Linked DNA regions of Piscinibacter sp. HJYY11. The protein of the gene in region 2 binds, or shares a complex with, the protein of the main gene of each other region. Links are inferred from orthologs where the notes say so. Each region holds a gene or a part of one and is shown on either strand. Other genes may lie near its edges.

The links.
Region 1: the proteins of JI745_RS01335 (region 2) and accD are in contact, whole or in part, in a solved structure (PDB 8UXZ), measured with the Escherichia coli proteins. The link is inferred for Piscinibacter sp. HJYY11 from one-to-one orthologs.

What each region holds. Positions count from the first base shown.
Region 1 is NZ_JAERQZ010000001.1:1,405,319-1,410,773, reverse strand. The notes cover bases 2,457-5,455. They hold accD (acetyl-CoA carboxylase, carboxyltransferase subunit beta), read left to right. Parts: upstream 2,457-3,519; coding sequence 3,520-4,392; downstream 4,393-5,455. Other genes in these bases: folC (bifunctional tetrahydrofolate synthase/dihydrofolate synthase), read left to right, coding at 4,462-5,455; trpA (tryptophan synthase subunit alpha), read left to right, coding at 2,696-3,523; trpB (tryptophan synthase subunit beta), read left to right, coding at 2,457-2,696. In the rest of the region: tRNA pseudouridine(38-40) synthase TruA, read left to right, coding at 1-782; JI745_RS06380 (phosphoribosylanthranilate isomerase), read left to right, coding at 790-1,437; more of trpB, read left to right, coding at 1,452-2,456.
Region 2 is NZ_JAERQZ010000001.1:278,276-283,525, forward strand. The notes cover bases 2,457-5,250. They hold JI745_RS01335 (acetyl-CoA carboxylase carboxyltransferase subunit alpha), read left to right. Parts: upstream 2,457-3,264; coding sequence 3,265-4,236; downstream 4,237-5,250. Other genes in these bases: cysS (cysteine--tRNA ligase), read left to right, coding at 2,457-2,557; JI745_RS01330 (DNA-3-methyladenine glycosylase 2 family protein), read left to right, coding at 2,554-3,201; tilS (tRNA lysidine(34) synthetase TilS), read left to right, coding at 4,205-5,250. Also shown: JI745_RS01320 (tetratricopeptide repeat protein), read right to left, coding at 1-915; more of cysS, read left to right, coding at 1,169-2,456. UniProt on the Escherichia coli protein: Component of the acetyl coenzyme A carboxylase (ACC) complex. First, biotin carboxylase catalyzes the carboxylation of biotin on its carrier protein (BCCP) and then the CO(2) group is transferred by the carboxyltransferase to acetyl-CoA to form malonyl-CoA.

The DNA of each region.
Region 1 (5,455 bases), 1.1 Mb from region 2 along the record:
TGGCCCTGGGAATCGCATACCGGGGTCAGGCCTACGCGGGCTGGCAGAGCCAGCCCGGTGGCAACACGGTGCAGGACCATCTTGAATCGGCGCTGTCGCATTTCGCGGCCGTGCCGATTCGCACGTTGTGTGCAGGCCGCACCGATGCGGGTGTTCACGGGCTCAACCAGGTCGTGCACCTCGACGCGCCGGTCGAGCGCGAGCCGTTCTCCTGGGTCCGAGGGACCAACCGCTACCTGCCGCCTGACATCGCCGTGCAGTGGTGCCGCGAGGTCGACGACAGCTTTCATGCTCGCAACAGTGCACGCGGGCGCCGCTACACCTATGTGTTGCTCGAATCACCCGTCCGGCCGGCCATCGAGCAGGGCGCTGCAGGTTGGGTGTTCCGCGCCTTGCAGGCCGAGCCGATGCGTGACGCTGCCCAGGTCCTGCTCGGCGAGCACGACTTCAGCAGCTTCCGCTCGGCCGAGTGCCAGGCGGCATCTCCCGTCAAGGAATTGCGCGCCATCACCATCGCCCGCCACGGCGCCTACTGGCGCTTCGACTTCGACGGCTCGGCATTCCTCCACCACATGGTCCGCAACATGATGGGTTGCCTGGTCGCGATCGGCAGCGGGCAGCGGCCGGCAGACTGGATGCGGGAGGTGCTGGCGGCACGCTCGCGCGATGCCGCGGCGCCGACCTTTGCGGCGGCAGGGCTCTACTTTGTCGGGCCGTACTACGATGCCAGCCTGGACCTGCCGGCCCACACGCCGGCGATCGACTGGCTTCCCCACGCATGAGCCACGCATGAGCACCCGCACCCGAATCAAGATCTGCGGCCTGACCCGCGAAGCCGACCTCGACGCAGCCGTCGAAGCCGGCGCCGATGCCGTCGGCTTCGTGCTGTATCCAAAGAGCCCGCGGCATGTGACGGTCGACCGCGCGGCGGCGCTGGCCAGTCGGCTGCCTCCCTTCGTCACACCGGTCGTGTTGCTCGTCAATGCTTCGCCCGGTGAACTGGCGGGTGTGGTCGAGGCCCTCCCGGATGCGATGCTCCAGTTCCACGGCGACGAAACGCCTGGCCAATGCCGCGAGGCTGGCAGGCCTTTCCTGCGGGCCGCACGCATGGCGCCAGGGTTCGATTTGCTAGACTTCGCGCACCAGTATCCCCATGCCCAGGGCCTGTTGCTCGACGCGCATGTCGAGGGTTATGGTGGCAGCGGAAAGGTCTTCGATTGGTCTCAGATTCCCACAAACGTGCCCCGTCCAGTCGTTTTGTCTGGTGGGTTGCATGCCGGAAATGTGACCCAAGGGATTCTTCAGGTACGGCCCTCGGCCGTTGACGTCAGTTCCGGCGTCGAGGCTGCCAAAGGCATCAAGGATGCCGCAGCCATCCGCCGGTTTTGCGAGGCCGTCCGCGACGCGGATGCGCGCATCGCAGACTCAGCCACCTGAAAAGCGAGACAACCATGTTGAACTACCAGCAGCCCGACGCCCGCGGGCACTTCGGGCCGTATGGCGGCACTTTCGTCGCCGAAACCCTGATCCACGCCCTCGACGAGCTCAATGCCGCCTATGAGACGGCGCGCAAAGACCCTGCGTTCATCGCCGAGTTCGAGCACGAGCTCAAGCATTTCGTCGGCCGTCCGAGCCCTGTCTACCACGCGGCCCGCCTGAGCCGCGAGCTGGGCGGCGCGCAGATCCACCTGAAGCGCGAAGACCTGAACCACACCGGCGCGCACAAGGTGAACAACACCATCGGCCAGGCGCTTCTCGCCAAGCGCATGGGCAAGCCGCGTGTGATCGCTGAAACCGGCGCCGGGCAGCACGGTGTGGCCACGGCCACCGTCTGTGCCCGCTACGGCATGGAGTGCGTGGTCTACATGGGCAGCGAAGACGTGAAGCGCCAGTCGCCGAACGTCTACCGCATGCACTTGCTGGGCGCGCGGGTGGTGCCGGTGGAGAGCGGCTCCAAGACGCTGAAGGACGCGCTCAATGAAGCGATGCGCGACTGGGTCACGCACATCGAGAACACCTTCTACATCATCGGCACCGTGGCCGGCCCGCACCCGTATCCGGCGATGGTGCGCGACTTCCAGCGCGTCATTGGTGACGAGTGCCTGCTGCAGATGCCCGAGCAGATCGGCCGCCAGCCCGATGCGGTGATCGCCGCGGTGGGCGGGGGCTCGAACGCGATGGGCATCTTCTACCCGTACATCCAGCACGAGAAGACGCGCCTGATCGGCGTTGAAGCCGCAGGGCAGGGGCTCGAATCGGGCAAGCACTCGGCCAGCCTCAGCAAGGGCTCGCCCGGCGTGCTGCACGGCAACCGCACCTACCTGCTGCAGGACGACAACGGCCAGATCACCGAGACGCATTCCATCTCGGCCGGCCTCGACTACCCCGGCGTCGGCCCCGAGCACGCGTACCTGAAGGACATCGGTCGCGCCGAATACGTCGGCATCACCGACGACGAGGCGCTCGCCGCCTTCCACCGCCTGTGCCGCACCGAGGGCATCATCCCGGCGCTCGAGTCTTCGCATGCCGTTGCGCAAGCCATCAAGATGGCCCCGACGATGAAGCCCGACCAGCACCTCCTCGTCAACCTCTCCGGGCGTGGCGACAAGGACATCGGCACCGTGGCCGACCTCTCCGGCGCCGAATACTTCGACCGCCCCTCGCAGGCCGGCCGCACGGTGAAGGGGGCCAGGTGATGAGCCGCATCCAGGCCGTGTTCGCAGCGCTTAAGGCGCAAGGCCGCAAGGCGCTGATTCCTTACGTGATGGCCGGCGATCCGTACCCCGACGCAACGGTCGAGGTCATGCTGGCGATGGCGAAGGCCGGCGCCGACGTGATCGAGTTCGGCGTGCCCTTCTCTGACCCGATGGCCGATGGCCCCGTGATCCAGGCCGCCGGCGAGCGCGCCTTGGCCAAGGGCATCGGCATGCCGCAGGTGCTCGAGTTCGTGCGCCAGTTCCGCCGCAGCAACGACACCACGCCCATCGTGCTGATGGGCTATGCCAACCCGATCGAGCGCTACGACCAGCGCGCGGGCGAGGGGGCATTCGTGCGCGACGCCAAGTCGGCCGGTGTCGACGGCGTGCTGGTCGTGGACTACCCGCCCGAAGAATGCGAGGCCTTTGCCACGCAGATGCGAGCGGCAGACCTCGACCCGATCTTCCTGCTGGCGCCCACCTCCACCGACCAGCGCATCAAGGACGTCGCCCGGGTCGCCACCGGCTTCGTCTACTACGTGTCGCTCAAGGGCGTGACGGGCTCCGGCGCGATCGACACCCAGTCGGTGGCCGACAACCTGCCGCGCATCCGCGCCCACGTGAAGGTGCCGGTCGGTGTCGGTTTCGGCATACGGAATGCCGAGACGGCCAAGGCTGTTGGCGCAGTTTCGGATGCCGTCGTGATTGGCGCCCGCATCGTGAGCCTGCTCGAAACCCAAACGCGCGACAATGTCGCTTCCGCCGGCGCGGCGTTCATCGCCGAGATCCGCGCGGCCCTCGATTCCCTGAAAGGAGTTCCCGCATGAGTTGGCTTGAAAAACTGCTGCCTCCGAAGATCCAGCAGACCGACCCGGCCGAGCGGCGCACCGTCCCCGAAGGCTTGTGGATCAAGTGCCCGTCCTGCGAGACGGTGCTCTACAAGAACGACCTCGAGCAGAACCTCAACGTCTGCCCCAAGTGCGCCCACCACCACCGCATCGGTGCACGTGCGCGCCTCAATGCCTTCCTCGACGGCGAAGGCCGCTACGAGATCGGCCAGGAGGTCGTGCCGGTCGATGCGCTCAAGTTCAAGGACAGCAAGCGCTACCCCGATCGCATCAAGCAGGCCATGGAAGCCACTGGCGAGACCGATGCCCTCGTGGTGATGGGCGGCGCGCTGCACACCATCCCCGTGGTCGCAGCCTGCTTCGAGTTCGACTTCATGGGGGGCTCCATGGGCTCGGTGGTCGGTGAGCGCTTCGTGCGCGGCGTCGAGATGGCCGTCGAGCAGAAGGTGCCCTTCATCAGCTTCACCGCCACCGGCGGCGCCCGCATGCAGGAAGGTCTGCTGAGCTTGATGCAGATGGCCAAGACCAATGCGGCCATCACGCATCTGTCGAAGAGCAAGCTGCCCTTCATCAGCGTGCTGTGCGACCCGACGATGGGTGGCGTGTCGGCCAGCTTCGCCTTCATGGGCGACATGGTGATCGCCGAGCCCAAGGCGCTGATCGGCTTCGCCGGCCCGCGCGTGATCGCCGACACCGTGCGCGAGAAGCTGCCTGAAGGTTTCCAGCGCGCCGAGTTCCTGATGCAGACCGGTGCCATCGACGCCATCGTCGACCGTCGCGAGCTGCGCACCGTCATCGCGAAATCGATCGCCATGCTGCAGCGGCAAAGCGCGGACGCGGTGGCCTGATCGTCACGGCCTCAACGCGACAAGGGCGGCCTCGGCCGCCCTTGTGCATTCCAAACCTCCTTCAATCCCATGACCCTGCCCACCACGCTGGCCGAATGGCTGGACCACTGCGAGCGCCTGCACCCCAAGAACATCGACATGGGCCTTGCGCGCAGCGAGGAGATGAAGCGCCGCCTGAACCTCGATTTCAAGGTGCCGGTCATCACCGTGGCAGGCACCAACGGCAAGGGCTCGACCTGCACGATGATCGAGTCAATCGGCCTCCACGCCGGCTACAAGGTGGGCCTCTACATCAAGCCCCACTTCGTGCACTTCGAAGAGCGCTGCCGCGTCAACGGGTCGATGGTGTCGGCTGGCGATCTGCTGCCGCACTTCGAGGCGGTGGAGAAGGCACGCGGTGACATGCCGCTGACCTATTTCGAGTTCACGAGTCTCGCGATCTTCCGGCTGCTGTCGATGGCCGAGCTCGACTTGGTGATCCTCGAAGTCGGCCTCGGCGGCCGGCTCGACACGGTCAACGTGATCGACACCGACTGCGCCGTCATCACCAGCATTGCGCTCGACCACATGGAGTACCTCGGCCCCGACCGCGAAGCCATCGGCCGCGAGAAGGCCGCGATCATGCGGCCGGGCAAGCCGGCGATCTTCAGTGACCCGGTGCCGCCGGCCAGCGTGGGCGACCACGCGAAGAGCATCGGCGCAGACCTCTGGCAGATCGGCGTCGATTTCAATTTCGCAGGCGACAAGCAGCAGTGGGGCTGGGCCGGCCGAGGCCGTCGCTACAGCGGCCTGGCGTACCCGGCGCTGCGCGGTGCGAACCAGCTGCTCAATGCATCGGGCGCGATCGCGGCGTTTGAAGCCTTGCGGGATCGCCTGCCGATCAACGCTCAGGCGATTCGCAGCGGCCTGGCCACGCTCGAGTTGCCGGGCCGCTTCCAGATCGTGCCTGGCCAGCCGACGCTGGTGCTCGACGTGGCCCACAACCCGCATGCCGTCGGGGCGCTGTTCGAGAACCTCGACCAGATGGGCTTCTTCCCTCGCACCCATGCCGTCTTCGGTGTGA
Region 2 (5,250 bases):
CGTGCGGGTTTCGATGTCGCTGAGCGTGACCGAGATGCTGCGCTTGCCTTCGATGCGCGCGCGGCGTTCGTCTTCCCATGCCTTGCGGCTCTTTCCACCGGTGAATGCGGGCGTGTAGGCAGCGATGTACGCCTCGACGTCCTTGCGGCTCCAGGCGCTGGCCCAGGCCTGGACGGCGGCCTGGGCTTCCTGCGCCGCGTCGGCGGACACGGGGGCAGCTGGGGGCGGCGGCGCAACAGGTGCGGCAGGCGTGGCGCGCGGTGCCGGCGGCGTGGGGGCGGCCTTTGCCGTCACGACCGCGGGGGCAGGCGCCGGCGCAGCGGCCGGCGCTGGAGACGGGGCGGCGGGAGGCTTCGCCGTGGTGACCGGCTTGGCGCTCGCGACCGCCAGCGGCGAGGCCTTCGGTGTGAAGAGGTCGCGGATCATCGCGAGCTTGGGGCCGACCTTCGCGGTGTTGCTGCCTTCCATCTGCAGCGCCTTGGAATAAGCCTGGCTGGCGAGCTTGGCGTACACGTCGCCCAAGTTCTCGTAGGCGGTGGCGTAGCTCGGGTTGGTGCGGATCGCCGACTCGAGCGCGCGCCGCGCCTGGTCGTACTGGCCTTGCTTGCTGTAGAGCACCGCGAGGTTGTTGTAGGGCTCGGGAAGTTCGGGGAAGTCTTCGGTGAGCTTCACGAAGATGGCGATGGCTTCGGCGTTCTTGCCCTGCTCGGCGACGGCGAGCCCCTTCAGGAAACGCATGCGCGCATCACGGGGATGGGCGGCAAGGAACTGGTCGGCCTTGTGCACGGCTTCGGCCCACTGACCTGCGCTGAAGAGGCGGTCGACATCAGAATATTCGTCGGCATGCGCACCACCGGCAAAGGTCATCGCGGCCGCGATGGCGAGGCTCAGAAGCGGAGAAGGTAGACGGACCATCGACGTCGTGGGGGTGGGTTGCGGGCACCGGACTGCGGCGCCTTGGAAGCTCGGACGGGCCTTCAGTGGGCTCTTGTGCAAGAGGGGAGAATGGCGAGAGCCGCCACCAAAAGCCCGGCCGCTATACTCCGAAAATTGTATCGCAGGCCCACTGTCCGACGGCCTTTCAACAGCCCCGGCGCCAGTGCTTCACCGTGAAGCTGGCCGGTTGAATTTCACGGCATCGGGCACCTTCCAGCTCCCAGTTCATCCGATGACCTTGCGCATCTTCAACACCTTGACCCGCCAGACCGAGGTGTTCGCTCCCATCGAGCCCAACCATGTGCGCATGTACGTCTGCGGCATGACCATCTACGACCTGTGCCATGTGGGGCATGCGCGTTTCATGATGGCGTTCGACGTGGTCGCGCGGTGGCTGCGAGCCTCCGGGTATCGCGTCACCTACGTGCGCAACATCACCGACATCGACGACAAGATCATCAAGCGTGCGCTCGAGCGCAACATTCCGATCCGCCAGCTCACCGCCGAGATGACCCGGGCGATGCACGAAGACGTGGCAGCGCTTGGCATCGAGTCCCCCACGCATGAGCCGCGGGCCACTGAATACGTGCCGCAGATGCTCGAAATGATCGGCAAGCTCGAGCGCAATGGTTTGGCCTATCGCGCGCCCAACGGCGATGTGAACTACTCGGTGCGCAAGTTCGAAGGCTACGGCAAGCTCTCGGGCAAGTCGCTCGACCAGCTGCGCGCCGGCGAGCGTGTGGCGGTGCTCGATGGCAAGGATGACCCGCTCGACTTCGTGCTGTGGAAGTCGGCCAAGCCCACCGAGCCCGAAGATGCCAAGTGGGCCAGCGACTACGGCCCCGGTCGGCCGGGTTGGCACATCGAATGCTCGGCGATGAGCTGCGCGCTGCTCGGCGAGCAGTTCGACATCCACGGCGGCGGCATGGACCTGCAGTTCCCGCACCACGAGAACGAGATCGCCCAGAGCGAAGGTGCCAACGGCAAGCGCTTCGTCAACCTGTGGATGCACAACGGGTTCCTCAACGTCGTGAACGACGAGGGCGAAGGCGTGAAGATGTCGAAGTCGCTCGGCAACTTCTTCACCATCCGCGACGTGCTCAAGCACTACGACGGGGAGACGCTGCGCTTCTTCATGCTGCGCACGCATTACCGAAGCCCGCTGAACTTCGGGGACGCCAACCTCCAAGACGCTCGGAACGGCCTGCGTCGCCTGTACACGGCACTGCTCGATCTCGATGTGCCGGCAACACCCGTGGACTGGACGCTGCCGCAAGCGGCTCGTTTCCGCGAAGCGATGAACGAGGACTTCAGCACCCCCGAAGCCGTGGCCGTCCTCTTCGAGCTGGCGTCCGACGTGAACCGGACGCGCTCTCTTGAGCAGGCCGCGTTGCTCAAAGGTCTTGGTGGCGCACTTGGCTTGCTGCAGCAGAACCCGCGCGCCTACCTGCAAGAGGGAGCAAGCCTCGACGACGCCGCGATCCAGGCCCAGATCGAAGCGCGCGCGGCTGCCAAGAAGGCACGTGACTTCGCGCTCGCCGACCAGATCCGCAAAGACCTCCTCGCGCGAGGCATCGTGCTGCAGGACTCGCCGCAGGGCACCACCTGGACCAAAGCGTGAGCCCGGTGCGAACCGTCACCCCCGAGTACTGGGACGAGGCGTGCAAGCACCTCGCCAAGCGCGACCGCGTGATGCGCAAGCTGATTCCCCAGTGCGGGGAAGGGCAGTTGCAAAGCCGCGGTGACGCGTTCACCACGCTGGCCCGCTCGATCGTCGGTCAGCAGATCTCGGTCAAGGCCGCACAGGCGGTGTGGGATCGCTTCGTCGCGCTCATGGACGGGGCTCCCTCGCGGGTGCTGCCGGCCGCGGTCGCGCAGATCGAAGCGGCGGTGATGCGCAGCGCCGGCCTGTCGGCACGCAAGGTCGAGTACCTGCTCGACCTGGCCCAGCATTTCGAGTCGGGCAAGGTCCACGTGCGCCAGTGGCAGCAGATGGACGATGAAGCCATCATCGAGGAGCTGGTGGCCATCCGCGGCATTGGCCGCTGGACGGCCGAGATGTTCCTGATCTTCCACCTGATGCGGCCGAATGTCCTGCCGCTCGACGACGTGGGCTTGATCAAGGGCATCAGCATCAACTACTTCAGCGGCGAGCCCGTATCAAGGGCAGAAGCGCGTGAAGTCGGCGATGCCTGGGCCCCTTTTCGCTCGGTGGCCACGTGGTACATTTGGCGCAGCCTCGACCCTCTGCCTGTGGCTTACTGAGACCTCTGTCTCGCCTCACGCAAAACGCGCGCCCTGCGCGTCAACACACCGGGATCCTGACGGATGAGCAAACGACACTTCCTCGAGTTCGAGCAACCCATTGCCGAGCTTGAAACCAAGATCGAAGAGCTGCGCTATGTACAAAGCGAATCGGCCGTCGACATCTCCGAAGAGATCGACCGGCTCGGCAAGAAGAGCCAGCAGCTCATCAAGGACATCTATTCCAACCTGACCCCGTGGCAGGTCACGCAGATCTCGCGGCATACGCAGCGGCCGTATGCGATGGACTACATCAACGAGGTCTTCACCGACTTCCAGGAGCTGCGTGGCGACCGCCACTTCGCTGACGACCAGTCCATCGTCGGCGGCCTGGCCCGCTTCAATGGCCAGGCCTGCATGGTCATCGGTCACCAGAAGGGCCGTGACACGAAAGAGCGCGCAATGCGCAACTTCGGCATGTCGCGCCCCGAGGGTTACCGCAAGGCCCTGCGCCTGATGAAGCTGGCCGAAAAATTCGGCCTGCCGGTCTTCACGCTGGTCGACACCCCGGGCGCCTACCCCGGCATCGGCGCCGAAGAGCGTGGCCAGTCGGAAGCCATCGGCCGCAACATCTACGAGATGGCCCAGCTCGAAGTGCCCATCATCGTCACCATCATCGGCGAAGGTGGCTCGGGCGGCGCGCTGGCCATCAGCGTGGGCGACCAGGTGTTGATGCTGCAGTACTCGACCTACTCGGTGATCACGCCGGAAGGTTGCGCCTCCATCCTGTGGCGCACGGCAGAGCGCGCACCCGACGCAGCCGAGCAACTCGGCATCACCGCCCACCGGTTGAAGGCCCTGGGGCTCATCGACAAGATCGTCAACGAGCCCGTGGGCGGTGCCCATCGCGACCCGAAGCAGATGTGCGCGTTCCTCAAGCGTGCCTTGAACGATGCCTTGCGCCAGGTCGTCGACCTCAAGCCCAAGGAACTGCTGCAGCGGCGCTACGAGCGACTGCAGTCCTATGGCCGCTTCACGGACACCAGCGACCGCTGATCCACCTCGACGCATCGCGGTCGCCTACAGCGCCGGCCGCGATTCCACCGCCCTGCTGCATGCCACCGCCACCGCCGCGGTGGGGCAGGGCGTTGAAGTTCTTGCCCTCCATGTCCACCACGGGCTGAGCCCGCATGCCGATGACTGGCTGCTGCACGCACAGCGGCAGTGCGCCCGCTGGGTGAAGCAAGGCTTGCCTGTTCGCCTTTGTGCGCATCGGCTCGCGCGTCGTCCGGCGGTGGGCGAGAGTGTCGAAGCGTGGGCCCGCCGCGAGCGCTACCGGGCGCTGCGCGAGATGGCGCTTCAGGAAGGCGCGTCCGTGGTGCTGCTCGCCCACCACCAGCGCGACCAGGCCGAGACCTTCATGCTGCAGGCCCTGCGCGGTGCCGGTGTGGCCGGCCTTGCCGGCATGCCGCCGGTGGCCGAGCGCGATGGCGTGCGATGGGAACGCCCGTGGCTGCAACGGCCCCGGTCGGCAATCGAAGCTTACGTGCGGCAGCACCGTCTGCGGTTCGTCGACGACGACAGCAACGATCAAGCGCGCTTCGCCCGCAATCGGCTGCGCCTCGAGGTGTGGCCGTCGCTCGCGGCGGCCTTTCCGCAGGCCGATGCGAGCCTGGCCGACGCGGCGACCTGGGCGGCACAGGCGACCGAAGCCTTGGCCGAACTGGCCGCCATCGACCTCGCCGAGGTAGCCGATGCCGAGGGCCTCAAGCTGTCGGCCTGGCGGGCCCTCAGCCCACCGCGGCAGGTCAATGCCCTGCGTGCCTGGCTCTTGCGCGAGGGCGGGGCCTTGCCTGGCTCGACGCTGCTCCAGCGGCTGCAGGCTGAGCTGCCCGGCACGGGAGATGCACGCTGGGAGTGGCCGCAAGGCGTGCTTCACCGCCATCGTGGCCGCCTGACGCACCAGCGTGCGGCGCACACCGCCGACGCGGAGCCCGAGACCAGCCTGCGCATCCTCAAGGCCGGCCGCTACCCGTTGCCCCGCTGGGGCGGCGTGCTCGTGGCGGTCAG